3 regions of the Paramagnetospirillum magnetotacticum MS-1 genome follow, and region 1 is predicted to be linked to each of the others. Evidence: predicted binding sites of a transcription regulator. Region 1 holds the regulator's gene; each other region holds the start of a gene.
The links. The regulator LexA, encoded in region 1, represses DNA repair genes until DNA is damaged. The targets are predictions, from matches to a motif close to ATGTTCTANTTTGGTTC.
Positions count from the first base shown of each region.

Region 2: CCC_RS17345 (adenosylcobalamin-dependent ribonucleoside-diphosphate reductase) is a predicted target of LexA. The motif match lies at 2,745-2,761, and genes of this name have one in related genera.
Region 3: CCC_RS13795 (Y-family DNA polymerase) is a predicted target of LexA. The motif match lies at 4,430-4,446, and genes of this name have one in related genera.

Region 1 covers NZ_JXSL01000024.1:48,772-58,435, forward strand. The annotation lists gene CCC_RS06945 (formyltransferase family protein) at 1-591, opposite strand, end outside; gene CCC_RS06950 (anthranilate synthase component II) at 725-1,315, shown strand; gene trpD (anthranilate phosphoribosyltransferase) at 1,315-2,355, shown strand; gene trpC (indole-3-glycerol phosphate synthase TrpC) at 2,360-3,175, shown strand; gene moaC (cyclic pyranopterin monophosphate synthase MoaC) at 3,175-3,672, shown strand; gene CCC_RS06970 (molybdopterin molybdotransferase MoeA) at 3,669-4,871, shown strand; gene lexA (transcriptional repressor LexA) at 5,011-5,718, shown strand; gene CCC_RS06980 (hypothetical protein) at 5,720-5,926, shown strand; gene CCC_RS06985 (AsmA family protein) at 6,296-7,054, opposite strand; gene CCC_RS06990 (benzoate-CoA ligase family protein) at 7,280-8,866, opposite strand; gene CCC_RS06995 (ABC transporter ATP-binding protein) at 8,912-9,622, opposite strand; gene CCC_RS07000 (ABC transporter ATP-binding protein) at 9,622-9,664, opposite strand, start outside.
Region 2 covers NZ_JXSL01000030.1:1,019,400-1,029,063, forward strand. The annotation lists gene CCC_RS17340 (RNA-binding S4 domain-containing protein) at 1-249, opposite strand, end outside; gene CCC_RS17345 (adenosylcobalamin-dependent ribonucleoside-diphosphate reductase) at 334-2,661, opposite strand; gene CCC_RS17350 (lysophospholipid acyltransferase family protein) at 2,932-3,663, opposite strand; gene CCC_RS17355 (YdcF family protein) at 3,660-4,280, opposite strand; gene CCC_RS17360 (cell division protein FtsX) at 4,277-5,173, opposite strand; gene ftsE (cell division ATP-binding protein FtsE) at 5,173-5,895, opposite strand; gene CCC_RS22230 (Abi-alpha family protein) at 6,088-6,957, opposite strand; gene dnaJ (molecular chaperone DnaJ) at 7,152-8,300, opposite strand; gene dnaK (molecular chaperone DnaK) at 8,372-9,664, opposite strand, start outside.
Region 3 covers NZ_JXSL01000030.1:268,215-277,878, forward strand. The annotation lists gene CCC_RS13775 (peroxiredoxin) at 51-674, shown strand; gene trxB (thioredoxin-disulfide reductase) at 773-1,723, shown strand; gene CCC_RS13785 (LysR family transcriptional regulator) at 1,799-2,692, shown strand; gene CCC_RS21285 (hypothetical protein) at 3,306-4,202, shown strand; gene CCC_RS13795 (Y-family DNA polymerase) at 4,481-5,728, shown strand; gene CCC_RS13800 (hypothetical protein) at 5,728-5,979, shown strand; gene CCC_RS13805 (DUF4337 family protein) at 6,067-6,867, opposite strand; gene CCC_RS13810 (DNA polymerase IV) at 7,042-8,232, shown strand; gene CCC_RS13815 (class I SAM-dependent methyltransferase) at 8,229-8,825, opposite strand; gene CCC_RS13820 (alpha/beta hydrolase) at 8,843-9,664, opposite strand, start outside.

The DNA.
Region 1 (9,664 bases):
AATCTCGGCGCCGACAGCCCTGATCCGGCGCAGTCTCTCCTCCTCAGAAGCATCCTCGGGAATGCGGGACAGTTCCGCGAATCCCTTTCGGGTACAGCGGCGCTCGCCCCAGGGGATTGGCAGGCGGGGCAGACGCAAGGGCGAGACCACGCCCTCCACCCATCGTTCGAACAGCCTTAGACTGGCGCCATAGACCAGTTCCGACAGGCGCGTCATATCCGCATCGGGCGGAATGGCAAAGCTTTCCACATCGCAGATGATCCCGGAATCCGCCCGCGCCGCCATTTCGTGCAAAGTCGCGCCGAACTGGGTGACGCCGTCGTAAAGGGCAAAGCTGACCGGAGCCCAGCCGGGATAATCCGGCGGGCCGGGATGGATGTTATAGGCGCCGTAACCCAGGCCCTCCAGCGCCGCCACCGGCACGATCTCGGGAAAGAGAAAAGCCAAAAGCCGGGCCGAACCCAGTTCCGCAGGCAAGTCCTTCACCGAGGCGATCTCCATCACCCGGATCATGGGCTCGGCACGGCGCAGCCTGTCGGCCAGAACCGGGCGTTCGGCTTCTCCCGCCAGCAAAAGAATGGTATCGAGCATGGCACCCCGGCCTTTGTATTTCGCCATCATGCTACCCTGCCCGTGGAATCCGTCAAACGGCGTGTGCCAAGCTTGACGCGCCGAAGCCGCCTCTGCATTCTTCCGGCCTGGATTTCTTGCAGGCGTGACGCCGATGTTTCTTCTGATCGATAATTACGACAGCTTCACCTACAACCTCTGGCACTACCTGGGCGAGCTGGGGGCCGAGGTGGTGGTCAAGCGCAACGACGCGCTCACCGTCGATCAGGTCCTGGCCCTGCGGCCCCAGGGCATCGTCATTTCGCCCGGTCCCTGCGACCCCGACCGGGCTGGCATCTGCCTGGATCTCATCAAGCGCGCCGCCGGCATCATCCCGCTGTTCGGGGTCTGCCTGGGCCATCAGGCCATCGGCCAGGCCTTCGGCGGCAAGGTGGTGCGCGCACCCAAGCCCATGCATGGCAAGGTCGATACCATCACCCATAACGACACCGGCGTGTTCAAGGGCCTGCCCAGCCCGTTCCGCGCCACCCGCTACCACTCGCTGGTGGTGGAGAGGGAAAGCTTCCCCGACTGCCTGCAGGTCTCGGCCTGGGCGGGTGACGGGCTGGTCATGGGTCTGACCCATAAGGAACTGCCCATCTGGGGCGTCCAGTTCCATCCCGAAAGCATCGAGACCGAGCACGGCCACGCCATGCTGCGCAATTTCATCGACTTCACCACGACCCGAACCGGACAGGCCGCCTGATGAGTACCGCCCCCGTTACCCTTGCCCTGATGAAGGAAATCCTGGGCCGCATCGCCGTCGGCGCCAGCCTGTCCGAAACCCAGGCCGAGGAAGTCTTCGAAATCATCATGTCGGGCGACGCCACCCCGGCCCAGATCGGCGGGTTGCTCATGGGGCTGCGGGTCAGGGGCGAGACGGTGGAGGAGATCACCGGGGCGGCGCGCATCATGCGGGCCAAGGCCCTGAAGATCGAAGCACCGCCCGGCGCCGTGGACATCGTCGGCACGGGCGGCGACGAGGCCGGGACCTACAACATCTCCACCGCCGCCTCCTTCGTGGTCGCCGCCTGCGGCGTGCCCGTGGCCAAGCACGGCAACCGGGCGGTGTCGTCCAAATCGGGCGCCTCGGATGTGCTGACCGCTTTGGGCGTCAATATCGACGCCGATTTCGCTTTGGTGCGCGAAACCCTGTGGGAGAACAAGGTCGGCTTCCTGATGGCGCCGCGCCACCACAACGCCATGCGCCATGTGGCCGGTGCGCGGGGAGAATTGGGGACCCGCACCATCTTCAACCTGCTGGGGCCGCTGTCCAATCCGGCCGGAACCACCCGTCAGGTGGTGGGCGTCTTCGCCGAGCGCTGGGTCGAGCCGCTGGCCCGTGTGCTGGGCCGCCTGGGCGCCGAGCATGCCTGGGTGGTGCACGGCAGCGACGGCCTGGACGAACTGACCACCACCGGCCCCACCAAGGTGGCCGAGTTCAAAGGGGGAGAGGTCCGCCTCTTCACCGTGACGCCGGAGGAGGTGGGGCTCAAGCGCGCCGCCGCCGCCGATCTGAAGGGCGGAGATTCCGCCACCAATGCCGCCGCGCTCAAAGGCCTCCTCAAAGGGGAACAGGGAGCCTATCGCGATATCGTCGTGCTAAATTCCGCCGCCGCCCTGGTGGTGGCCGGAAAGGTCGGCAGCTTGAGCGAGGGTGCGCGCGCGGCGGAACAGGCCATCGATCGGGGCGAGGCCGAAGCCGTGCTTGACCGCATGATCGCCATCACCAACCGGACGGCCTGACACCATGAACGCCACCCCCACCATCCTCGACCGCATCTGCGCCGAAAAACGCAAACAGGTTGCCGAACAGAAGAGCCGACGCCCCATCCAGGAACTGCTGAAGCGCGCCCAGGATCAGGCGCCGCCACGCGGTTTCGCCGCTTCCCTGGACCGCAAGGTCGCCGAAATCGGCTGGGGCCTGATCACCGAGATCAAGAAGGCCTCGCCCTCGGCCGGTGTGATCCGCGCCGACTTCAAGCCGGAATTCCTGGCGCGCGCCTATCAGCGCGGCGGGGCCGCCTGCCTGTCGGTGCTGACCGATCAGAAGTTCTTTCAAGGCACCGACGCCGATCTGGGCGCCGCGCGCTCGGCCTGCGACATCCCGGTGTTGCGCAAGGACTTCATGGTCGATCCCTACCAGATCGTCGAAGCCCGCGCGCTGGGCGCCGATTGCGTCTTGCTGATCGTCGCCTCGCTGACCGATGCCGAGCTCAGCCAGATGGAAGACATCGCGCTCGGCTACGGCATGGATGTGCTGATCGAGGTCCATAACGAGGCCGAGCTGGAGCGGGCCTTGAAGCTCAAATCCCCGCTGATCGGCATCAATAACCGCGACCTCAAGATCATGAAGACCGATCTGGCCACCACCGAGCGTCTGGTCCCTCTGATCCCCGAGGGCAAGATCGTCGTCTCGGAAAGCGGCCTGGAAGGTCCTGGCGATCTGCGCCGCATGGCCGCCGTGGGTGTCCGGCGTTTCCTGATCGGCGAGGCCCTGATGCGTCGCCCCGATGTGGAACAGGCGGTCAAGATCTTGCTGGCTGGCGCGGGTCCGGCCACCTGATGGGCGCCCCCACGACCAAGGATGGCCTCACCCATTTCGACCCGGACGGCAATGCCGTCATGGTCGATGTCTCGGCCAAGGCGGAAACCGCCCGTGTGGCGGTGGCGCGTGGCTCGGTGGTCATGGCGCCTGAAACCCTGGCCCTGATCGCGGCGCGCGGCATGAAGAAGGGCGATGTACTGAGCGTCGCCCAACTGGCCGGGATCATGGGCGCCAAGCGCACCCCCGACCTGATTCCGCTCTGCCACCCGCTGGCACTGTCCTCGGTCGGCGTCGAGCTCAGCCTTGATACCGACGCCTCGGCCGTCCATATCGAAGCCACCTGCAAGCTGGTAGGACGCACCGGGGTTGAGATGGAGGCGCTGACCGCCGTCTCGGTGGCGGCGCTCACCGTCTACGACATGTGCAAGGCGGTGGATAAATCCATGCGCATCGAGAATATCCGCCTGATTCACAAATCGGGCGGCAAATCAGGCATCTACGAGGCCAAGGAATGATCTCCGTCGAGGTGGCGCGCGAAACCCTGCTGACCGGCATCAAGCCGGTGGGCACCGAGGTGATTTCCCTGTCCCAGGCCACGGGCCGCATCCTGGCCGAGGACCTGACGGCGCGCGTTTCTCATCCGCCGGTGGCGGTCTCGGCCATGGACGGTTATGCGGTCCGGGCCGAGGATCTGGCCCAGGTTCCTCATACCCTCCAGATGATCGGCCAATCCGCCGCCGGAGCCGCCTTCACCGGAACGGTGGGGCCTGGACAATGCATCCGCATCTTCACAGGCGCCCCGGTGCCTAAAGGCGCCGACGCCGTCATCATGCAGGAGAACACCCGCCGGGACGCCGAGCGCATCGAGATCCTGACCTCCGCTCCTGCGGGCCGCCATGTGCGCCCCGCCGGTCTCGACTTCGCGGCTGGCGACATGCTGATTCCGGCGGGAACGGTCATGGGCGGGCGCACCGTCGGTCTGGCGGCGGCCATGAACATTCCCAACCTGCTGGTGCGCCGCAAGCCCCGTATCGCCATCCTGTCCACCGGTGACGAGATCGTCCTGCCCGGTGATCAGCCCGGCCCCTCCCAGATCGTCGGCAGTAACGGCCCCGGTCTGGCCGCCATGGTCACCGCGCTGGGCGCCGAGGCCATCCATCTGGGCATCGCCAAGGACACCCGGGATTCGCTGGACACCATGATCAAGGCGGCGGCGGGCGCCGATATGCTGGTCACCACGGGCGGCGCCTCGGTGGGCGACTATGATCTGGTGCAGGACGCGCTGAAGAGCGCGGGCATGAATCTCGGCTTCTATCAGGTGGCCATGCGGCCGGGAAAGCCGCTGATGTTCGGCGACATGAAGGGCATTCCCGTTCTCGGCCTGCCGGGCAATCCGGTCTCGTCCATGGTCTGCGCCATCATCTTCCTCGAGCCCGCCATCCGGGCACTGACCGGGCGGTCCACCGTCACCCAGGCCATCAATGCCCTGCTGGGCCGCGATCTGCCGCCCAATGACGCCCGCATGGAATTCATGCGCGGCACCCTGGAACGCACCGATGACGGTCTGGTGGTGGCCCTGCCCTTCGAACAGCAAGACAGCGCCGTCATCTCGGGATTGGCGCGGGCCACCTGTCTGGTGGTGCGCCCCCCCCATGCCCCCACCGCCCAGATGGGCGACATGGTGCAGGTCATTCCGCTGCCCGCCGTTCTCTGAGTTCCCCAGGCTCTTAGGGAAACAAAACGGAATCATCCGTGCAAATTCCCCTTGACCATCAGGAGGAACGCGAATAGAACAAAAGCAGATGGTTTGTTCTTTGTTCCCGGAACAGACTCACGGAAGGGGGAAAACCGCGATGCTGACCCGCAAGCAATATGAATTGTTGATGTTCATCGACGAACGGCTTCGCGCCACCGGAATTTCCCCCTCCTTCGACGAGATGAAGGACGCACTGGACCTCAAGTCCAAGTCGGGCATCCATCGCCTGATCACCGGGTTGGAGGAACGCGGCTTCATCCGCCGCCTCGCCCACCGCGCCCGCGCCCTGGAAGTGGTCCGCCTGCCGGAAAACCGCCATGACCAGACCCTGCCGCCACCCGCAAAGGCCTTTGCCCCCAATGTGATCAAGGGCGGCTTCGCCAGCCAGCAATTGGTGGGCGCGCCGGTGGCCGTGCCGTCGGACTCGGTCAGCCTGCCGCTTTACGGCAAGATCGCTGCCGGTACCGCCATCGAGGCGCTGAGCGATCACTCCCGCAGCATCGACATCCCCGCCTCCATGCTGGGCAGCGGCAATCACTACGCGCTCACCGTCGAGGGCGATTCCATGATCGAGGCTGGCATCAATGACGGCGACACCGTGGTCATCCGCTCCTGCGACAGCGCCGAAACGGGAACCATCGTGGTCGCCCTGGTGGACGACACCGAGGTGACGCTGAAGCGCCTGCGCCGCAAGGGCACCTCGGTCGCCCTGGAACCCGCCAACAAGGCCTATGAGACCCGCGTCCTGCCCCCCGACCGGGTCAAGGTCCAGGGCCGCCTCGTCGGCCTGCTTCGGAGCTACTGAAATGGGAAGCTTTCGCCCCCTTCGCTTCGGCTTCACCGCCGATGGCAATCCGGCCCAGGACGGCCGCGCCGAGATGAGCGTCACCTATCTGGGCCGCGTCTCGCGCCGCCAGGCCGAGGCCGACGCAAGGCGCAGATTCGAGGAATGGTCCCGTCTGGGCAATTCCCTGTCCCGCCTGCGCGGCGCCAATCAGGTCGTGCTGGGGTAGTTTCTGTGGGCTCCGCCCACGCCCGCAAAGGGCCCAAGGCCCTTTGATCCCCTTGGATTATTGGGAATGGGTCGAGGGACTTAGAGCTTGTCTGAAGCAAGCTGAATCAACACCATTTCACCGTCATCCCGGCCTTGAGCCGGGATCCAGGGGGAGCAACATCAAGCGTTACTGCTCGCGACTCCTGGGTCCCGGGTCGAGCCCGGGACGACGAGGCAAAGTGGTACAGCCTCAAGTCGGGCAGACTAAAAAGACACGACGCGACAGGTCCCCGGCGGGTGCAGGGCAGCACTCCGCGGCCTTTTCTTTCATCTTCAAAGCAAAGCCCCCCGGACCATGCGATCCGGGGGGCCTTTTCTTCAGCCGATCCTACTTCCCGAACAGGCCCTTGACCGCACCGGCCGCGTCGCCGGGAACCAGGGCCTTGGCCTTGTCGCCGACCCCACCCAGCAGATTACCGAAGCTGGTGGCGGATTTCAGCGCGCCATTGACCAGGGAATCCATGACCTTCTGGGCCACCTGGGCGGAAGAAGCGCCGCCCGAATCCTTGCCGATATTGGTCAGCACGATATCGCCCAGCTTGGCCGTGCCCTCGGCGCCGGGAATGCCGCCCGCCGCCAACTTGACCTGACCGCCGGTGATGGCCAGACGCTCAATGACCAGCTTCTTTTCTTCGTCCTTGGAAGCAGTCTTGGCGGGTTCGGCCTTGGCATCGCTGCCGCCATGCTTGGCGGTGAAGGCCTTCACGTTCTTCTGAATGGCGTCGATATTGCTGCCGCCTGAGGCCATCTCATAGGCCACGAAGGGCGAGGCCACGGTGATGTCCTTGACCACGATGGGGTTCTTGTTGAGCGAACCGGTATCGAGCGCCAGGGCGATCTCGCCCAGCCGGATGGCGGGATCCGACGAGAAACCGGGCGGATTGGCGACCGTCAGGCCCGCGATGGAGCCCTTGCCCTCGGACAGCGAGATTTTCACCGCGCCGACGGAAACCTTCACCCCGGTCACCTGGGAGCCCACATCCTCGATCACCTTCTTGACGATGGAGTCCAGCGACGACAGCAGGAACACCGCCGCCCCGATGATCACCGTCACCACAACACCGGCACCAATAAGCAGCTTACGCATGGAAAGCCCCCGACCATGATTAACGAGCGCTCAGTGTGAGCCGGGGCGCCGGGAATGTCGATAGGGCTAAGGACCGAGCCTCCCCGGCGTTAACTGCAGGGCCCGGCCCTGCACCCGCCAGGGACTTAGTCCCTGGACCCCATTCCGATGAAGGGGATCAAAGGGCCCAAGGCCCTTTGCGGGTGTGGGCGGAGCCCACAAAGACCTTAAACGTTAGGCGGCTCCCTACATCTGCGCCAAGCTGCCCCGCAGTTTGAAGCGCTGGATCTTGCCGGTGGCGGTCTTGGGAAGCGCCTCGACGAATTCGATCCAGCGGGGGTATTTGTAGGGCGCCAGCTTGGCTTTGACATAGGCCTGAAGCTGTTCCTTCAGGACTTCCGAGCCGGTCTCGCCGGGCGCCAGGACCACGAAGGCCTTGGGCTTGACCAGGCCTTCGGCGTCGGCCTCGCCGACCACGGCGGCTTCCAGAACCATTTCGTGGGAGATAAGCGCGGCCTCCACCTCGAAGGGCGAGACCCAGATGCCGCCGACCTTCAGCATGTCGTCGCCACGACCGGCATAGCGGTAATAGCCGTCTTCATCCACGTAGTATTTGTCACCCGTATGGGTCCATTCGCCACGGAAGGTCTTGAGCGACTTTTCGCGCTGGTTCCAATAGGCCACCGCCGAGCTGGGACCGCGCACCACCAGTTCACCCATCTCGCCCTGAGGAACTTCGTGCCCGTCATCGGTGCAGATCTTGAGATCGTAGCCCGGCACCGGCTTGCCCGACGTGCCGTAGCGGACCTCGCCATGGCGATTGGACAGGAAGATGTGCAGCATTTCAGTAGAACCCAGACCGTCGAGAATGGCGGCGCCGAAGCGTTCCTCCCAGCGGCGGCCCACATCCTCGGGCAAGGCTTCGCCCGCCGAGACGCAGGCGCGCAGGCGGGTGGACGAGGTTTCGCGCTTGTACTGCGGATCGGCCAGGATGGTGCCGTACAGGGTGGGCACGCCGTAGAAGATGGTGGGCTGATGATCTTTGAGGATCTTCATCACCGCTTCGGGGGTGGGACGATCCTTCAGCAGCACCGAAGTGGCGCCCACATGCAGCGAGAAGGTCATGCCGTTGCCCAGGCCATAGGCAAAGAACAGCTTGGCCGCCGAGAAGGTGACGTCGTCCTCGCGGATGCCCAGGACCTGCTGGCCGTAATGAACGGCGGTGGCGGGCAGGTCGCGCTGGAGGTGAACGGCGCCCTTGGGCGCGCCGGTGGAACCCGAGGAGTAAAGCCAGAAGGCCACATCATCGCGGGTGGTCTCGGCGGTCTTGAGCTTGGGCTCGGCGGCCGCCATCAGGTCGGAGAGCAGCCTGTGGCCATGGCCGTTCTTGCCCGAGATGATCACATGTTCCAGCGTGGGCAGATCAGGCAGGATGGGCTCGACCTTGTCGAACAGCTCCTCGCTGATCACCAGGACGCGGGCGCGGGAGTCCGACAGCATGTAGCCGTAATCGCCGGTGGTCAGCAAGGTGTTCAGCGGAATGGGGACAATCCCCGCCTTGATGGCGCCCCAGAACACCGAGGGAAAATCCACGGTGTCGAGCATGATCATGGCGATGCGGTTCTCCATGTGCAGGCCCAGACCTTTGAGCGCATTGCCCGCCCGGTTCACCTTCTCGGCCAACTGGCCATAGGTGTGGCTGCCATCCGCATCGACGAAGGCCACCTTGTCGGCCCGACCGTCCTTGATGTGGCGGTCGATGAACCAGGTGGCGGCGTTATAATCGCGCGGAATGTCGAGCGCATGCTCGGACGAGGCATTGGGGGACGTCATGACGTATTCTCCTTCCTCTCAATCATTTTGCGACTGCTTTGTCGGTCACAATCCGATATGCCGTTCGAGTATGCTCGAATCGCTTTTCAGTTGCTGTGGGCCGCCATCGAACACCACCTCGCCCTTGACGAGGATGACATGACGGTCGGCGAGGTCCAAGAGGACCCCCACATTCTTGTCCACCACGATGGTGGCGATGCCGGTTTCCTTGACATGGCGCACCACCCGCCAGATTTCGCGGCGGATGAGCGGGGCTAAGCCCTCGGTGGCCTCGTCCAGGATCAGCAGATGGGGATTGGTCATGAGCGCGCGGCCGATGGACAGCATCTGCTGTTCGCCACCCGACAGATGGGTGCCCAGATTGTCCAGACGCTCGGCCAGACGGGGAAAGGTCTCCAGCACCCGCTCATAGGTCCAGTCGTCCCGCCCGTCCACGCCCTTGCGCGCCGCCATCACAAGATGCTCGCGCACGGTGAGGTTATGGAACATGCCGCGTCCTTCGGGGACATAGGCGATGCCACGGCGGATGATGGCCGAGGTCTCCTGGCCGGTCACATCCTTGCCCCGGACCGAAACCTTACCCTGGCGGGGAGTGACGATGCCCAGCAGGCTTTTCAGCAGCGTGGACTTTCCCATGCCGTTGCGGCCCATCAGCGCCAGAGTTTCGCCCTCGCCGACGCGGAAATCCACGCCATGCAGGATATGACTGGCGCCGTAATAGGTGTGCAGGCCGGAAGCCTCGAGGAAGAGTTCCATCAATAGGCCTCCGCCCCGTCGCCGAGATAGGCGTCCTGCACT
Region 2 (9,664 bases), on a different contig from region 1:
CCGGTAAAGCCCCTGCGCTTCGGGGGCGGGGCCGCGGCGGGTGCCCGGAGCCAGCACCTCCACGGTGCGGATATAGGGTCCTGCGGGAAAGGCCACCCGGTCGCCGGGCCTGACCCCATGGGCGGGCTTGGTGACAGGAGCGCCGTTGAGGCGCACCGCGCCGCTCTCAACCACGTTTGCAGCCAGAGCGCGCGACTTGAAGAAACGGCAGAAGAACAGCCATTTGTCGAGGCGGATGGAGGTTTCCATCCAGACGCCCCTTTTAATCAAAAGGGAGGTTTGGAGGCATCGCCTCCAACCGGGGCCGCGGGGCGGGAGCCCCGCATCTCGTCCTCATCCGCACTTGGAATAGCCGCAGGATGTGCAGGTATCGCAGCCTTCCGAGCGCAGCAGGGCGGGCTGGTTGCATTTGGGGCAGTGGCGCAGCCGCGTCTCGCCGTTGACCACCTTGCGCTCCTCGCCATAGCGGTCGTCGCGGGCCTCTACCGGTTCGCGCGCCGCCTTGGGGTCGGGCAGGAAGCCGATGGCGATCATGTGGCGCTCGATGACTTCGCCGATGGCGGCCAGCAGCGAGGGGACATAGCGTCCGCCCACCCATTGGCCGCCTCTGGGATCGAACACCGCCTTCAGTTCCTCGACCACGAAAGCCACGTCGCCGCCCCTGCGGAACACCGCCGAGATCATGCGGGTCAGCGCCACCGTCCAGGCGAAGTGCTCCATGTTCTTGGAATTGATGAACACCTCGAAGGGCCGCCGCCGTCCGTCCTGGATGATGTCGTTCAGCGTGATGTACATGGCATGGTCGGAATCGGGCCAGCGCACCTTGTAGGTGGAGCCGGGCAGCGCCTCGGGCCGGTCGAGCGGCTGGGTCAGGTGGACGATGCCGGAATCCAGGGGATCGGTGTAGCGGGTGCGGGTCTTCTCCAGCGGCAGTTCGGGCTCGGCATCGTCCTCGGGCCTGGCCTCCTTCTTGACCTCCAGCACCGAGCCGGTGATGTCGTTGGGGCGGTAGGTGGTGCAGCCCTTGCAGCCCAGTTCATAGGCCTGGGTGTAGACGTCCTTGAAGGCGTCGAAGGAGATATCCTCGGGCACGTTGATGGTCTTGGAGATGGAGGAGTCCACGTATTTCTGCACGGCGGCCTGCATCACCACATGATCGCCGGGGGTGAGTGACAGGGCGTCGACGAAATAGGTGGGCAGCGGCGCGTTCTCGCCCCGCAGACGGCGGAACAGGCGATAGGCGTAGTCGCTGACCTCCTCCTCGCGTCGCGTGCCGTCACGCTGCAGCACGCCGCGGGTATAGGTGAAGGCGAAGACCGGCTCGAGGCCCGACGACACATTGTCGGCGAATAGCGAGATGGTGCCGGTGGGCGCGATGGAGGTCAGCAGGGCGTTACGGATGCCATGGGTGCGGATGGCCTCGATGACATCGGAATCCAGCCCCTGGATGGTCTCGCCCGCCAGATACTTCTCGGCATCATAAAGCGGGAAGGCGCCCTTCTCACGCGCCAGTTCGGCCGAAGCCAGATAGGCCGAGCGGCGGATGGCCGCCATCCAGGTCTCGGTCAGGCGGATGGCTTCGCGCCCGCCATAACGCGCTCCGCACAGAATCAGGGCATCGGCCAGACCGGTGATGCCCAGCCCGATGCGGCGCTTGGACAAGGCTTCGTGACGGTGACGATCGAGGGGGTAGTTGGACACGTCGATGACGTTGTCCATCATGCGCACGGCAACGCGCACCAGCCGGTCCAGCTTATCGAGATCCAGCCTTGCCCCGTCCTCGAAGGGCCGGTCCACCAGGCGGGCCAGATTGAGCGAGCCCAGCAGGCAGACGCCATAGGCGGGAAGGGGCTGTTCGCCGCAAGGATTGGTGGCGTGGATGTCCTCGCAATAGGAGAGATTGTTCAGCCGGTTGATGCGGTCGATGAAGATCACGCCCGGCTCGGCATAGGAATAGGTGGCGCGCATGATCTTGTTCCACAGTTCGCGCGCTGGCAGGCTTTTATAGGTGACGCCCTTGAAGGTCAGCTCCCACGGGCCGTCTTCCTTGACCGCCTGCATGAAGGGGTCGGTGACCAGGACCGAGAGGTTGAACATGCGAAGCCGCCCGGCTTCGCGCTTGGCGTCGATGAAGGCCTCGATATCGGGATGGTCGCAGCGCATGGTGGCCATCATGGCGCCGCGGCGCGAGCCCGCGCTCATGATGGTGCGGCACATGGCGTCCCACACATCCATGAAGGAGAGCGGGCCCGAGGCGTCGGCGCCCACGCCCTTGACCGGAGCGCCCTTGGGACGCAGCGTCGAGAAGTCGTAACCGATGCCGCCGCCCTGCTGCATGGTCAGGGCGGCCTCTTTCAGGTGCTCGAAGATGCCCGCCATGTCGTCGGGGATGTCGCCCATGACGAAGCAGTTGAACAGCGTCACCTTGCGGTCGGTCCCCGCGCCCGAGATGATGCGGCCAGCGGGCAGGACCTTGAAATCCTCCATGGATTCGAAGAAGCGCTGTTCCCAGACGGCGGGCTCGGCCTCGGTCGCCGCCAGACTGCGCGCCACGCGCCGCCAGGTGTCCTCGATGGTGCCGTCCAGCGCCGTTCCCTCGGCGGACTTCAACCGATACTTCATGTCCCAGATCTGCTGGGAAATGGATGCCACCTGCGTCATGGACCCGTCTTTCCTCTCCCGCCCTTTTATCAGGGCTCACCGCGCTGATTTTAGGGCTTCGGGGCGGGGGGAATCAATGGAAAGCGTTCTTTTTTTGTACTAACAGGCTTATCCCGATGCCGCGCCCCGTCAGATCAAGCAATGCTGGCTGTGGCGGCACTTATCCCCGTTATGCACAGAGACACGGCCTGGGGGCTGATTTTCAGCCTCATCCCCATCCACAGACTTATCCACAGAGGGCGGGACTTTCCCTCCCCCCGGTCTTGTGGGTCACAGGCCGGGATGGCGTTCCCGCGCCTCGGCGATCAGGCGGTCGCTGGCGGTCTCGATGCGGCTCTCCAGCTCGGCCATGAAGGCCTTGCGGTCCATGCCCGGCGCGATGGGTTCCAGCGCCTCCAGGGTCAATGTGCCGGGCTTCTTGGCAAAGCCGCGGCGGCGCCAGAACAGCCCGGAATTCAAGGCAATTGGTATGACCGGTACCTTCAGCGCGCCATACAGCATGGCCACGCCCGAATGGTAGGGCAGCTTGGCGCCCGGGGCGGCGCGGGTGCCTTCGGGGAAGATCACCACCGGGCGGCCTTCGGCCACCGCCTCCTCGGCGCCCTTGACCATGGCCTTCAGCGCCTTGGTGCCCGCCGAGCGGTCGATGGCGATCACGCCCGACTTGCCCAGGTACCAGCCGAAGAAAGGTATCCACAACAGCTCGCGCTTGAGGATATAGGCCGGGTCGTTCAGCAGCAGGTGGAAAACGAAGGTCTCGAAGGCCGACTGGTGCTTGGACGCGATGATCAGCGGTCCCGTGGGCAGGTTCCCCGCACCGCGCAGCTCCCAGGACAGGCCAGCGATCAGGCGCAGCGCGCCGAGCATGCCCTTGAGCCACAGGCGCACCGCCGGTCGCATGGCCTTGCGGGGCATGGCCAGCAGCGGCAGGTAGAGCAGGGACAGAACCAGGGTCCAGACCCAGGTGAAGAGGATGAACAGGGCGGAGCGGAGAACGGTCACGGCTTCCTCTCGGATTTCTTAGGGATAAACAGCGGCCGGGCCAGCGCCGCCAGATATTTGGTGTATTCCACCGCCAGCAGATGGGCGGTGCCGGGCCAGCGCCACCACTGGTCGCGCTTGAAGGCGTCGGGAAAGACCGGGTGGGCGATGATCTGGGCCTCGGGCAGGGCGCGGCGCAGTTCCAGCAAGGCTCGGCGCATGTGATAGGCCGCCGTCACCAGCCGCAGCGACGAGAACCCCTCACGCCGCATCCACGCGGCGGTCTCGACGGCATTGCCCACCGTGTCGTCGGCGGCATGCCCCAAGGTGATGCAGCACCGCACCCGCTCGGGCGAAACATGGGCCTGACGCAGCAAATCGGCCAGATCGACGCCCTTGTGCACGCCCGAGACGAACAGCATGCGGCCCCGGCCCGCCTCAAGAAGCGCCAGGCCGGAATTCAGCCGCTCGGCCCCTCCGGTCAGCACCACAACCGCATCGGTGACGGTGGCGTCGTCCTCCGCCCTGATGCCCAGATCGGCGGCGAACCAAATCAGCCCACCGCCCCAGGCACCGAACAGGGTGCCCGCCGCCACCATGAATCCGATGGCCAGGCGGCGCAACGCGGCCCGGCTCATGGCATCTTGGCCAGGGTGCCGTGGACGGTGAGCCGCGCCGTCAGCATGGCAAGAAGCGCGGCCAGCAACGGCAGCAGGCCGATGGCCACATAGCCCAGAACCGGCAGGCTGAGGCTGGGCAGAAAGCCGCCTTCCAGCCTCTTGGCCGCCCAGCCGATGGCCGTCAGCGCAGGCACCGCCAGCCCCAGCCCCATCAGCCCGCCGCCGATGCCCAAGGCAAAGGCGCGATCGGCGAATTGCCGGGCCACGTAATCGTCATGGGCGCCGATCAGATGCAAAACCTCGATGATGCCGTGATGCACCGCCATGCCGGTGCGGGTGGCATAGACCACCGTGGCCGAGGTCACCATGCCGATCAGCACAACCACCAGAATGGCCAGCCATTGCATGGTGCGCGACAGATTGATCAGACGTGACAGCCAGACCCGGTGATCGTCCAGCGAGGCGCCGGGCACGGCGCGCGACAGACGCAGCGCCACCTCGGTTAAATCGATGCGCGATTCCGGGTCGATGGTGACGTCGATCAGGCGGGGCAGCGGCATGTCCTGGACCATCTCGGTATTGCCCAGCCAGGGCTCCAACAGCGCCAGGGTGCGCTTCTTGTCGAAGGCCTTGACCGCCAGCACGCCCGGCACCTTGCGCATCACGTCGATGGCCGAATGAACCCGCTCCTCGGTCACCGCATCGGCATTTTCGCCGCCCGCCGGAAGAACCTGAACGGTCAGCGTGCCCGACACGTCGCGGTCCCAGCGCTCCATCACCGAGCCAATGACAAAGGCCCCGGCCACCGCCATGGAGGACAGAAACACCATCAGCGCCACCAGCCAGGGCAAAAACCGTGACGTGGCGTCACCGGCCAGGGGCAGATCGGAATGGCGGCGGCGAAACAGCATCACTCCGTCTCCAGATCGTCCGCCGCCGGTTCATGGTGCAAGGTCGTCACCATGCCGTGCTCGATATGCAGGCGGGGAAGATGGGCGAAGCGCCGCACCAGCAGCTCGTTGTGGGTCGCCACCACGATGGTGGTGCCCAGCTTGTTCAACTCCTCGAACAGATACATCAGCCGCATGGCGATGTGATCGTCCACGTTACCGGTGGGCTCGTCGGCGAGAAGAAGGTCGGGACGCCCGATCACCGCCCGCGCGATGGCCACGCGCTGCTTCTGCCCGCCCGAGAGCGTCGAAGGCTTGGCCCCCAGATGGTCGGCCAGACCCACCCAGGACAATAGTTCCGGCACATGGCGCCGGATCTCGGATTCCTTGACGCCGCGCACCCGCAAGGGCAGCGCCACATTGTCCAAGGCGGTCATGTGGTCAAGCAGGCGGAAATCCTGGAACACCACCCCGATACGACGGCGCAGCGCCGGAAGCTCGTAACGCTTGGTCGCGGCGATGTCGCGGTCGAACAGCACGACCCGCCCGCGCGTGGGGCGCAGGCCCAGATACATCAAACGCAGCAAAGAGGATTTGCCCGCGCCCGAGGGCCCGGTCAGGAAATGAAAAGACCCGGCCGGCAGCTTGAAGGTGACGTCCTGCAAGACTTCGGGCCCAAGCCCGTAGCGCAGCCCGACACTGTCGAACCGGATGATGTTTTCCCCACGAGGGCGATGCCGCACGGTGCTCCTCCCGAACCGCCCGAAGATGACACGGCTTGGACGACGGGGCAACCCGTGGCGGGGCTGCTCCCCCCGGTAACTCCCTCTCCCGCGAGCGGGAGAGGGTTGGGGTGAGGGCCCTTCTTTGCGAAGGGACTCGTCCCTTCGCGCATCCCTGGTCGCTTGGTCATGCTGACGGTAAGGTCTGCCTTGTCAGCTAGGCGCTCGGCAAGTTTCCATCAAAGTTCGCCCAAGTAATGTCAGAGTAAGGATGTCCTGCGCACATCGGAAGTCGGTTGTCGACCCTCTGCTATGGAAGGTAACCGGGGTGTGTACGCCCTTAGAAAGGTTTATGGCAGAGGAAATGCCGCGCTCGACCAAATCCAATGCTCGCACCAGAGGATCTGGGGGGGGATTTGGGAAATTTGACATTGGGGATAGTTGAATGCCTCGAACAAAATCTAGGCCGTAATTGCTAAGTGAATCGCTTGGTAGCGCTGCACATCCCAGCCGGATTACATTGAGGACGGCGGTCTTGCGGGCAAAATTATTTAAATTTTCCCAACTGGCAGCTATTGAAATATCGACATTATAATTTACCTCTGAATTATTTTTTTGCCGATACCGATAACTGCTCCATAGCAATTCAAGTAAAATAGCATCTGGCCCCTCAAGATCCTTCAATATTCCGCAAAGCATCTTGTGCGCCTGGATGTCTATTCCGGGGGTCATCGCACCCGCCAGTAAAGCCGCCCAGAGTTTCAGGACATCATCATCATCTTCCATCGACGCATCATCGAATAGACGATGGGCCTTCGCGAACGGGAGTGCTGCCAGGGCATCGGGGTTTACCTCGCGCCTCTGGACTTCATCACGCCAATAGTCTGCCAATCTGTTCAAATTGCGTGCACGGAAATGTGCCATCTGGTCACCGAGCAGACTTCCAAGATGGCTGGCGGCTGGGGCCAAGGCCTTGGTTATCAATTCAGCGGCGGCAGCCGACAAACCTCGTGACAGAGATTGGGATTGTGCCATCGAAAGAAGTTTTTCGGCCTTCGGTTTTGCCCGTTTCGGCTTATCCATCTCGACGCTCAGCGAAGCCATTCAGTGCAATGACTATATCTTGATATCGGTCTTTGGTCGACATATCGACCAACAACCACACGATTTAAGGGAACAGGGATGCGCGAAGGGACGAGTCCCTTCGCAAAAAAGGCCCTCACCCCGCCCCTCTCCCGCAAGCGGGAGAGGGGCGGGGTGAGGGATCGGAGAGGCTGTCAGCCTTCCTTCAAGTCTTCCCAGAGTTCCTTGACCTTGGCGAAGAAGCCTTGGCTTTCCGGGGAATTCTTGGCTTTTTCGCCTTCGCCGGCTTCGTTGAACTCGTGGAGGAGTTCTTTTTGGCGCTTGGTGAGGTTGACGGGGGTTTCGACCACGGCCTGGATGAACATGTCGCCGCGGGCGGGGGAACGCAGAACGCTCATGCCTTTGCTCCGCAGGCGGAACTGGTTTCCGGTCTGGGTGCCTTCGGGGATGGTGACCTTGGCCTTGGAGCCGTCGATGGTGGGGACCTCGATGGTGCCGCCGAGGACCGCCGTGGTCATGGGGATGGGCACGCGGCAGAAGATATTGGCGCCGTCGCGCTGGAAGATGCGGTGCGCGGCGATGGACAGGAAGATATAGAGGTCGCCCGGTGGCGCGCCGCGCATTCCGGCCTCGCCCTCCCCCGCCAGGCGGATACGGGTTCCGTCCTCGACACCGGCGGGGATATTGACCTGGAGGGTCTTTTCCTTGCGGGTGCGGCCCGATCCGCCGCAAGACCGGCATGGGTCCTTGATGATCTTGCCCATGCCCTGGCAGGTGGGGCAGGTGCGTTCGATGGTGAAGAAGCCCTGCTGCTGGCGGATCTTGCCGTGGCCGTGGCAGGCCGAGCAGGTGACCGGGGCGGCGCCGTCCTTGCCGCCGGTGCCCTTGCAATCCTCGCAAGGCGCCGACGAGGGCACCTTGACCGTGGTGGTCTTGCCCGCGAAGGCGTCTTCCAGGCTGATATCCATGTTGTAGCGCAGATCGGCGCCGCGGCCCGTTGACTGGCCCCGGCGTCCGCCGCCCATGAACTCGCCGAACATCTCGTCGAAGATGTCGGAGAAGCCGCCGCCGCCAAAGCCGCCGAAACCGCCGCCGCCCCCGCCGCCGGGGCCGCCCTGTTCGAAGGCGGCGTGGCCGAAGCGGTCATAGGCGGCGCGCTTCTGCTCGTCCTTGAGGACGTCGTAGGCTTCGTTGATTTCCTTGAACTTCTGCTCGGCCTCGGCATTGCCAGGATTGCGGTCCGGATGGAACTGCATGGCCTGTTTGCGGTAGGCCTTCTTGATGTCGTCGGGCGAGGCGCCCTTTTCGACCCCCAGAAGATCGTAATAGTCCTGCTTGCTCATGCGTCTAGCATCCCACATGAGGCCGGCGGCGAGTGATCGCCGCCGGTCCCTGGATCAACAAACAGGGGCTGTTACTTGCCCTTCTTGTCGCCGTCGACTTCCTCGAAGTCGGCGTCGACCACCTTGTCGTCATGGCCGCCCGAGGCTCCGCCATGGGCACCGCCACCGGCCGCAGCCTCGGCTTCGGAGCCGCCAGCGGCTTCCTGGGCCTTGTACATGGCCTCGCCCAGCTTCATGGAGGCCTGCATCAGGTCTTCGGTCTTGGCCTTGATGGCCTCGACATCGTCCTTTTCCATGACGGCCTTGAGGGCCGTGATTTCCTTTTCGATGGCGCCGGTGAGCTCGGCCCCGGCCTTGTCGCCGAATTCCTTGAGGCTCTTTTCCGTGGTGTGGATCAGGCCGTCGGCGTGGTTGCGCGCCTCGATCAGCTCCTTGCGCTTCTTGTCCTCGGCGGCGTGGATCTCGGCTTCCTTGACCATCTTCTCGATGTCGGTATCGGACAGGCCGCCCGAGGCCTGGATGCGGATCTGCTGCTCCTTGCCGGTGGCCTTGTCCTTGGCGCTGACATTGACCAGGCCGTTGGCGTCGATGTCGAAGGTCACTTCCACCTGGGGCACGCCGCGCGGCGCCGGGGGAATGCCCACCAGATCGAACTGGCCCAGCACCTTGTTGTCGGCGGCCATTTCGCGCTCGCCCTGGAAGACGCGGATGGTGACGGCGGTCTGGTTATCCTCGGCGGTGGAGAACACCTGGGACTTGCGGGTGGGGATGGTGGTGTTGCGGTCGATCAGGCGGGTGAAGACGCCGCCCAGGGTCTCGATGCCGAGCGAGAGCGGGGTGACGTCGAGCAGCAGGACGTCCTTGACCTCGCCCTTCAGCACGCCGCCCTGGATGGCGGCGCCGATGGCGACCACTTCATCGGGGTTGACGCCCTTATGGGGCTCGCGGCCGAAGAATTCCTTCACCACTTCCTGGATCTTGGGCATGCGGGTCATGCCGCCCACCAGAATGACTTCGTCGATTTCGCTGGCCTTGACGCCGGCGTCCTTCAAGGCCGCCTTGCAGGGCTCGACGGTGCGGGCGACCAGATCCTCGACCAGGGCTTCCAGCTTGGAGCGGGTCAGCTTGATGTTGAGGTGCTTGGGCCCCGAGGCGTCGGCGGTGATGAACGGCAGGTTCACCTCGGTCTGCATGGAGGACGACAGCTCGATCTTGGCCTTCTCGGCGGCTTCCTTCAGGCGCTGCAGGGCCAGACGGTCCTTGCGCAGGTCGATGCCCTGCTCCTTTTTGAACTCGTCGGCCAGGTAATCCATGATGCGGGCGTCAAAGTCTTCGCCGCCCAGGAAGGTGTCGCCGTTGGTGGA
Region 3 (9,664 bases), on a different contig from region 1:
AGATTTGTCGGCATCATTCCGATCCAAGCCCCATGATGGAGCCTCTCATAATGTCCGACGCGATTCAGAACCCGACCTCCCTGGTGACCAAGGCCGCCCCCGACTTCACCGCGCCCGCCGTGATGCCGGACAATGAGATCAACCCGGCGTTCAATCTGAAGTCGTATCTGGCTGGTTCCTACGGCATCGTGTTCTTCTATCCGCTGGACTTCACCTTCGTCTGCCCGTCGGAAATCCTGGCCCACGACCACCGCGTCAAGGCCTTCGCCGAGCGCAACACCAAGGTCATCGCCGTCAGCGTCGATTCCCACTTCACCCATCTGGCCTGGAAGAACACGCCGGTGGACAAGGGCGGTCTGGGCAATGTCCAGTTCCCCATGGTCGCCGACCTGACCAAGGACATCGCCAAGTCCTATGGCGTTCTGCTGCCGGGCGGCGTGGCGCTGCGCGGCACCTTCGTCATCGACAAGAACGGCGTCGTTCAGTCGGCCCATGTCAACAACCTGCCGCTGGGCCGCAACGTGGACGAGGCGCTGCGCCTGATCGACGCCCTGCAGTTCCATGAAGAGCATGGCGAGGTCTGCCCCGCCGGTTGGAACAAGGGCAAGGCCGGCATGAAGGCCAACCCCAACGGCGTCGCCGAATACCTGGCCAAGCACGCTTCCGAGCTGTAAGGCTTTTGTCAGATTGGTGGGGCGCGCCGCTTGCCAGCGGCGCGCCCTCTCCTTATGCTGTGGCGCAACAATATCAGTAAGTTCCGGGAAGCATCGCGATGGCGCATCACCACACCAAGGTTCTGATTCTGGGTTCCGGTCCGGCTGGCTGCACCGCCGCCATCTATGCCGCGCGTGCCAATCTCGAGCCCATCCTGGTGGCCGGGCTGCAATTGGGCGGCCAGCTGACCATCACCACGGATGTGGAGAACTTCCCCGGTTTCGCCGAGGCGGTCCAGGGCCCCTGGCTGATGGAGCAGATGCAGGCCCAGGCCGAGCATGTGGGCACCCGCTTCATGGACGACACCATCGTCTCGGTGGATCTGTCCAAGCGCCCCTTCACCGCCACCGGCGATTCGGGCGACACCTATACCGGCGACACGCTGATCATCTGCACCGGCGCCACGGCGCGCTGGCTGGGCCTTGAATCGGAAAAGAAGTTCTCGGGCTTCGGCGTCTCTGCCTGCGCCACCTGCGACGGATTCTTCTTCCGGGGCAAGGAAGTGGCGGTCATGGGCGGCGGCAATTCCGCCGTGGAGGAGGCCATCTATCTGGCCGGGATCGCGTCGAAGGTCACCCTGATCCACCGCCGCGACACCTTGCGCGCCGAAAAGATCGCCCAGGACCGCCTGTTCGCCAATCCCAAGGTCCAGGTGGTCTGGGACAGCGTCATCGACGAGATCCTCGGCGACGACAATCCCCCCGGCGTCACCGGGGTGCGCCTGAAAAACGTCAAGACCGGCGATTTGTCCGTGCTATCGGTGGATGGCGTGTTCATCGCCATCGGCCACACGCCCAACACCGATCTGTTCAAGGGCGCGCTGGAGATGGATTCCGAGGGCTACCTGATCACCAAGGCCGGGGCCACCTCCACCAACATTCCCGGCGTCTTCGCCGCTGGCGACGTGCAGGACAAGATCTATCGCCAGGCGGTCACCGCGGCGGGAACCGGCTGCATGGCGGCGCTGGAAGCCGAGCGCTTCCTCACCGCGCATGGACACACGGGCTGAGTTGCGGCACAGTAGCCGCCATGAAATGGGAAGGCGGAAACCATAATCCGCCGCGGGGAGGAGACCGGTCGTCACATGGACTGGGATAAGCTGAGGGTTTTTCATGCCGTCGCCGAGGCGGGCAGTTTCACCCATGCGGGTGAGGTGCTCAATCTCAGCCAATCGGCCGTCAGCCGCCAGATCAGCGCGCTGGAGGAGAGCCTCAACCTGCCCCTCTTCCATCGCCACGCCCGTGGATTGATCCTCACCGAACAGGGCGAACTGCTCTACAAGACCGCCCGCGACGTCTTCTCCAAGCTGGCCATGACCGAGGCGCTGCTCACCGAAAGCCGCGAACGCGCCCAGGGCCCGCTGAAGATCACCACCACCGTGGCCTTCGGTTCCTTGTGGCTGACGCCGCGCATCAAGGACTTCCTGGACGCCTATCCTGAAATCTCGGTGACCATGGTGCTGTTCGACGGCGAGTTGGATCTCGCCATGCGCGAGGCCGACGTGGCCATCCGCATGATGCCGCCGCGCCAGCCCGACCTGATTCAGCGGCACCTGTTGTCCATGAACTACGCGGTCTTCGCCTCGCCAGCCTATATCGAGAAGTACGGCATGCCCAAATCCGCCGACGATCTCGACAACCACCGCATCATCGTCTATGGCGACGACACCCGGGTTTCGGCCCCGGTGTCCAACGTCAACTGGCTGCTGGAGGCGGGTGCCTCTCCCGACCGGCCGCGCAAGCCGGTGCTGGAGGTCAACAACATCTACGGCATCTACCGCGCCGTCAAAAGCGGGCTGGGCATCGCCGCCATGCCGGAATATCTGCGGGGCGAGGCCGAGGCCCTGGTGCATATCCTGCCTGAATTGAAGGGCCCCAAGGTCGAGGCCTATTTCGTCTATCCCGAGGAATTGCGCCATTCCAAGCGCATCACGGTCTTCCGCGACTTCCTGCTGAGCAAGATCGCCGAAACCGCCTGATCCGGTAGAAACCCTATCCGAAAGCATAAGGCATGCGCCAATCGCATGCCTCTGTCCTGCTTTTTGGTGTGGTTCAACCCCATCCCATGCCTTACACAAGTACTCGCAACTTGCTGCACCGCAGCAGGTCCCGAGTTCGGCGGTTTCCGCCACATTGTTCCCAGGTTTCGTACCTGGGTTCCGGGTCTTCGGACCCTACGTCTCCTAGACGTGAAGCCTCCCTGTTTGACTTTACCCCCCGGTGCATAACCGGGGGGTTTCTTTTTGTCGGAAAGGCTGGGGTTTTGCGGCACAGCGCTTTTCGGATAGTGCCTGCGCAGGCTGATGCTTTACTTCCCACGTGGCATAGAAGTGGCAAAAAAGATTTTGCGGAACCACGCTTACCTACCGCAGACCACGGAGCGCCTTGTCCCATGGCTCCGCCTCTTATCGCCCCTTGTCGATATTGCGGCCATGACCGCCTGTTGCTATGGTTTGGCACCGGCTGACCGGCCGCGCCGTCCACACTGGCGAAGCCTTCGGGGCAGGTTCTGATTACCATCCTGACACTCTCTTTCGAGGCGCTCAGGGCTAAGTGGACACGCCTTTCTCCAGCGCCGAGAGGGAGGATGGTATGCGTTTTCATTTCCCCAATCTCACCCGCCCGAAGAAAGCCGCGAAGCACCTGTCTGCGGTGTTTCCGGACACTCCTCTGTCCAGCAGCCAGCAGGCCGTCGCCGTGGCCTGTGGCTACCGTGATTGGCATGAGCTTGAGGTCAGCCACGGCGCGACCGAGCAGACCATCCTGGACGAACACTTGGCCGAGGACGCCTTCCGGGAACGGGCCATCGCCATGTCGCGCAGCTTGGCTGTGTCGTTGAATGCCCATGACGGCGACGTGCAGGCCGCCTTGCCCGAGATGAGGCTAACCGGCAACCGGACCTTCACCCGTGATGACCACGAAGCGATCCGAACGGCTTGCTGGCGGGCTGGGCCAATTCCCTGGAAGGTAGGTCGCCATCCCGGGGTGATCTTTCGCATCAAGAGCGCCGGTTTTTCCAAAACCGAACCCCATTGGTGGCGCAAATCTAGTGGCGGCGTGCGCTATCTCGACCACTCGACCGATAACAGCCTAGTTGCCACATTCGAGGCCGTCGTCCCGCGTACCCGGATTGCAGATTTTGTGCCCCGGCGCTTGTGGCTGCCTTACGGCTGGATGGACATGGAAGATGGGAGCCGGGTGCTATTTTCCCGCGACTATCTGCCGCTCTGGCGCATCGCCTACGGCAAGGTCGAGCGGGTCAAGCCGACGACCAAGGTGTATTCGTACCGAGAGCGGCATTGGTTCCGGGAAGGGGATGGGCCTTGGTCCTATGGCCCGGCCAGAGAAGCCGCCGAGCGGATGCTCGCAGACTATGGCATCGCGGCATTCCCGCGGCTGGCGGACGTTCTGCCGATCTTGGCCCAAGACGAGCACACAGACGTCAAGGGCGCCGCCAATATCCTGGATGGCATGCGAAAGCTGGTTTAGGTTCAACTTAGCGGGAGAGGCCTGTCACGGCCTCACCCGGTCGCCCGCGATCATCGTCAACCACTGCGACAGGTCGAAACCGGCAGTGCGGGGGCCATCATTCCCAGGCAGACGTCAGTGTATGATCTGCTGGCCCGGTCGCAGGCGAGCATCGACCAGCGGGTTCGGTCAGTTCGTCGGGCAAGCTACGGTCGAAGAGCCCGCATTGACGGCCCTCATTGACTCTGACGTTCTCTCTATGTTCTTATTTATGCCCATTGATGAGCAAGGCGCCTCCCATGCGCAAGCCGAACACCCCGGAACGTCTTTATCTCGATTTTGACGGCTTTTTCGCGTCGTGCGAACAGTTCGCCCATCCCCATCTGCGTGGAAAGCCCATCGGCGTCGTCCCCTTCGCCGGGGCGGTCAATACCTGTGTCATCGCCTGTTCCCGCGAGGCCAAGAAGCGCGGCGTCTCCAACGTGATGATGGTGAAGGACGCGCTCAGACTCTGTCCCGACCTGATCCTTCAGCCCCAGAACCCCGATCTTTACCGCCGTGCCCACAATGCCCTTCTATCGGAGATCGCCATGGTGATTCCCATTGATGCGGTAAAGTCCATCGACGAGCTGACCTGCCGTCTTGATCCCAGCCAGCAGCAAGATCCGTTGGCGGTTGGCGAGGCGATCAAGGCCCGCCTGCTCAAGCTGGTCGGCCCCTGGATCAAGTGCAGCCTCGGCTATGCCGCCAACCGGCAACTGGCCAAGATGGCCTGCAAGGCGGGCAAGCCGGACGGAAACATGCTGTGGCATCCGGACGACATGCCAGGGCCGCTCCTCAAGATTTCCATCCGCGACGTGCCCGGCATCGGCAAACGCATCCTGCACCGCCTCTGGGATGCCGGTATCGTCGAAATGACCGACCTGCTGAATGCGCAGCCCAAGCAGATGCGCGCCATCTGGGGCAATGTAACGGGAGAACGTTTGTGGTACGCACTGCACGGCTACGACATCCAGGCCCAAGCCTCGGAGCGCGGCATGTACGGCCATGGCCGGGTGATGCCGCCCGATCATCGCACCATGGCGGCGGTCAAGCCCATCTCCCGCCTGTTGCTGGTCAAGGCGGCGCGGCGGATGCGCCGCGACGGCTGGTCGGCTGGCCGCCTGTTTCTCTGGCTTGGAATGTGGGACGACTCGTGGAGTGGCAGCGCCTATCTGCCTGCCATTTCCGACGATCCCGGCATCTTGGACGCATTGGAGGAGATCTGGGCCAAGGCTCGGGCGGACCTTCCCCGCCGGGCCGTCATCGCGCGCATTGGCGTCACCTTGGGGGAACTGAGCCGCACCGAACGGCGCCAACTGGATTTGCTGACCAATGACGAGCCGGTGCGAAAGCGGCTGGAGACGGTCACCGACGCCATCGACCGATTGAACCGCCGCTATGGCCGCACCGTGGTCAGTGTCGGCCCGTGGGTAGCGCCGCCGGGCGATCATGCCGGAGGCAAGATCTCGTACACCCGCATTCCGCGGGCAGAGGATTTCTACTGATGAACTGGAAAACGGAAAGCCGCCTCTCGGATCTCGACCCGGCCACTCAGATCGAGGTGACCTGCCGACGGTGCGGATTGACCCGCTACATGACCCCGCGCGAGATCATGACGCGCCCGCGGCTGCGCCAGGCTACCCTGGATATGGCCGAGGCGGCCCTGTCTTGCGCGGATCGCTACTGCAAGGGGCGGGTGCGGGTCGCCTTCGTCCACGACGACCTGAACGAACCCTTCGTCGGTGGCCTGGCGTAAGGCGGGCATGCTCCGCTTGCGCCTCCTGGGTTCCGGGGGCGCCCAGGACCCAGGAGACAATATGCCTCGGACGAAGCCGAACTGGCGCTAGTGACTCTTTGCCGCGGGCGGGGTTGATTGGGCCTTGGCTTTTTCCTGCACCGTTCGCTCGCGGATTTCGTCCGCCGCCTCGATGGCCTTGCGGCGCGAGCCGTCGGGGTCGAGGGCGTCCAGCGCTTCCGTGTCGGAATCGTCGCTGCCCATCTTCTTGCGCAACAGCTGAAGCGCCGACTTCTGTTTTTCGATCTCCGCCTGGGCCTCGGTCAGGTGGTGTTCGGCATGGACATAGGTGATGCCCATTTGCACGCCGGAGCCCAACGCGATCACCACCGACAGAACCCACAATATTCGGCTGGAAAGCAGCAGGCTGATGGAGGCGGCGACGATGGCGATCTCGGCGGCCACCTGCGCCTTTTCATAGCCTTCGGTGGCTTCGAAATGAGCCTCGATCAGCGGCGTATAGCTCTTGGACCAGGCCGAGGCGATGCGGCGCTCCTTGCGGTAGTCCAGCGCCAGCGAGATATAGCGCATCTTCTGCGCTTCGGTGACCGAGTCCGGGTCCTCGCGGCGCAGGCCTTCCACCTCGTTCATCATGGTGCGGTAGCGGGTCGAGGCGGCGGCGATGGTGTTGGAGACCTGGGTCTGCTGGATCAGCGCCCGCGTCGTCTCATTGCGCTCCGCCCCCACCCAGGCGGCACAGACGGCCACCAGGACGGCGATCAGACCCATGGTGACGCCGATCCGCTTGTTCATGCCGCCATGGTCGGCGCCACCGTTCTCGTCGTGATGAGCATGTTTGGCGTGCTCGATCTTCTCGGCGATTTCCATCCGCTCCGTCATCTGCGTCATGGTCTTTGGGTCTCCCTGCGGCGAAGACGGCAAATAGACCACGAACAAAGGGCCATACGCCAGAGGGATAGCCCGTGGTCAAGGGAGGTTTCACCGCACCGGATTGCCCGATGGAAGGACCGGAGGCTTTCTTTTGGGGTGGGCTGCCTCCCCCTCCCGCGCTATAGTCCGGTTATGGGAACATATGGTGATCACACGCCGACAGTCTGCCGGGATTGCGGGGCTTCAGGAGCGGAAAGCGGTGTCTGTCCCGCCTGCGGGTCAGAACGGCTGGTGCGCCATGCCGAGCTTCTGGATCTTTCCATCGCCCATATCGACTGCGATGCCTTCTACGCTTCGGTGGAAAAGCGCGACAACCCGTCCCTGATGGACAAGCCGGTGATCGTCGGCCATCCGGGCGGACGGGGCGTGGTGACCACGGCCTGCTATGTGGCGCGCAAATTCGGGCCGCGCTCGGCCATGCCCATGTTCAAGGCGCTGGAACTGTGCCCCCATGCCGTGGTCATCCCCCCCAACATGGCCAAATACAAGCAGGTCAGCGCCCATATCCGCGCCCTGTTCGAGAAAGCCACGCCCCTGGTGGAGCCCTTATCCCTGGACGAAGCCTATCTTGATCTGTCGTCCGGCATACGTCTGGTGGAGCGCCCGGCGGCGGTTCTTCTGGCCCGGCTGGCGCGGGCCATTCGCCGCGAGGTGGGAATCACCGTCTCGGTGGGCCTCAGCTACAACAAGTTCCTGGCCAAGATGGCGTCGGACCTCGACAAGCCCGAAGGCTTCTCGGTGATCGGCCGCGAGGAGGCGGCCGCGTTCCTGGCGCCGCGCCCGGTGACCGCCCTGTTCGGCATCGGCCAGGCCACGGCGGCGCGCATGGCCCGGCAGGGCATCACCACCATCGCCCAGCTTCAATCCCTGCCCGAGGCGGAATTCATGGCGCGCTGGGGCAGGTTCGGGCGGCGTCTGGCTGGCATGGTGCACGGCATCGACACCCGCGCCATCAATCCCGACCGCCCGGCCAAGAGCGTGTCCACCGAGACCACCTTCGCCCGCGACATCTCCGACGCCAAAGCCCTGGCCGAGGCGCTGGCACCCCTGGCCGAGGGCGTGGCCCGGCGCCTGGAGCGCGCACGTCTGGCGGGGCGCACCGTGGTGCTCAAGCTCAAGACCGGTGATTTCAAGCTGCTGACCCGCCACCACCGGCTGAGTGATCCCACCGGGCGGGCGGAGATCATCCTGCGCGCCGGTCTGGCCCTTCTCGATCGTCAGGCGGATGGACGGGCCTTCCGCCTGATCGGCATCGGCATCACCGACCTTTGCCCGGCCGAGGACGCCGACCCGCCCGATCTGTTCGGGCCGCGACCCGCCTAGGGCAGGAACTGCGGGGCCAGGGACTGCATTTTCGGCCCGGCGGTTTCCGACTTGAAAGCCATCATCCACAGATCAAAGGATTTGGGCCTGCGGCCGCCAATGACATTGGCGAATCCCGCCCCCTGAAGGCACTGGTCCAGCACCGAATAGGTGAAGCCGCATTTATGCGCCATATAGGCATTGCCCTGGGCGATCATCCCACGGTGCCCGTAGAGAATATCCAGCGGACTGATGGGACCGGCGGGCGAGTCGTAAAGCGGCTCGAGCAGCCGGTCGGCGACCACCGCCTCGCAGACGCTTTGCAGGTCGGGACAGGTGATGACCAGAAAGCCGTCATCCTTCAAGACCCGGTGAAACTCCCGCAGGGCCATGCCGACCTCATGGGGGAAGACATGCTCGATATTATGGCTGGAATAGACGGCATCAACGCTTGCGCTGTCCACCTGACGCATATCGGTGAGCGTGCCGAGGATGTCGGGGTGCACGCTCTCATCGATATCGAAGCGGATTTCCTGCCAGTCGTCGCTATCGAACCCCTTCAGCCCGCTTTTGGTCTGGGGGCCGCAGCCCACATGGAGAAATTTTCTGCTCATGGCGGGTATCCAGTGGTTCAACGCTGCGGCACGGGGGATTCCAGGAATTCGGCGACCGCCTGATAGAGCTGCTTGCGATTCTTTTCCATCAGGGCCGCATGGGTGGCCTCGCCCACCATGACATAGCGCTTGTAGGGCGAGGAGGTGATCTTGTTGAACAGCCTCATGCCCATGGAGGGCGGCGCCTCGGCGTCCCATTCCCCCTGAATCACCAGGGCGGGGACGGACAGGCGCTCGGGGTTCCAGCGCGGCTTGCCCGAAGCCCAATAGCGCATGGTGTCCAGCACCACGCCGTTGGGAGCGCGCACCGTATTGGGCACGGCGGGCTCGGCATCGCTGGCGATGGTGGCCTTCAGCCAGTCGGCGAAGACCGCCTTGGACAGGGTCGCGTCGCGCTTGGCCTCGGGCACCGCCTTTAGCCAGATCTCGCGGGCGTCGCGCGGATCGACCTGACGCCAGGCGGGAACCCGCGCCAGATCGGCGTCACTGGGCGGCGTCACGTCACGCAGCCATTGCGGCGCGTAAAGCACCAGACGCTCCACCTTGTCCTGGGAGGTATTGGCGAAAGAGCCCGCCAGGGTCGCGCCCCAGGACCAGCCCACCAGGACGATGCGCTGGGAATTGCGGCGCGACAAGATGAAGTCGACGGCGCGGGTGACGTCGTCGACGGCGTCGGAGGTGTCGACCACCGGGGGATTGGCCTCGGGCGTCTGGCTCATCTCGGGCGGATGGCCCGACTTGCCGTAGCCGCGGATGTCCAGGCTGTAGACGTCATAGCCCCGCGCCGCCATCCAATCCATCCAGCTTTGGCCGTCCACGGGCATGTCGAAAGAGGAATG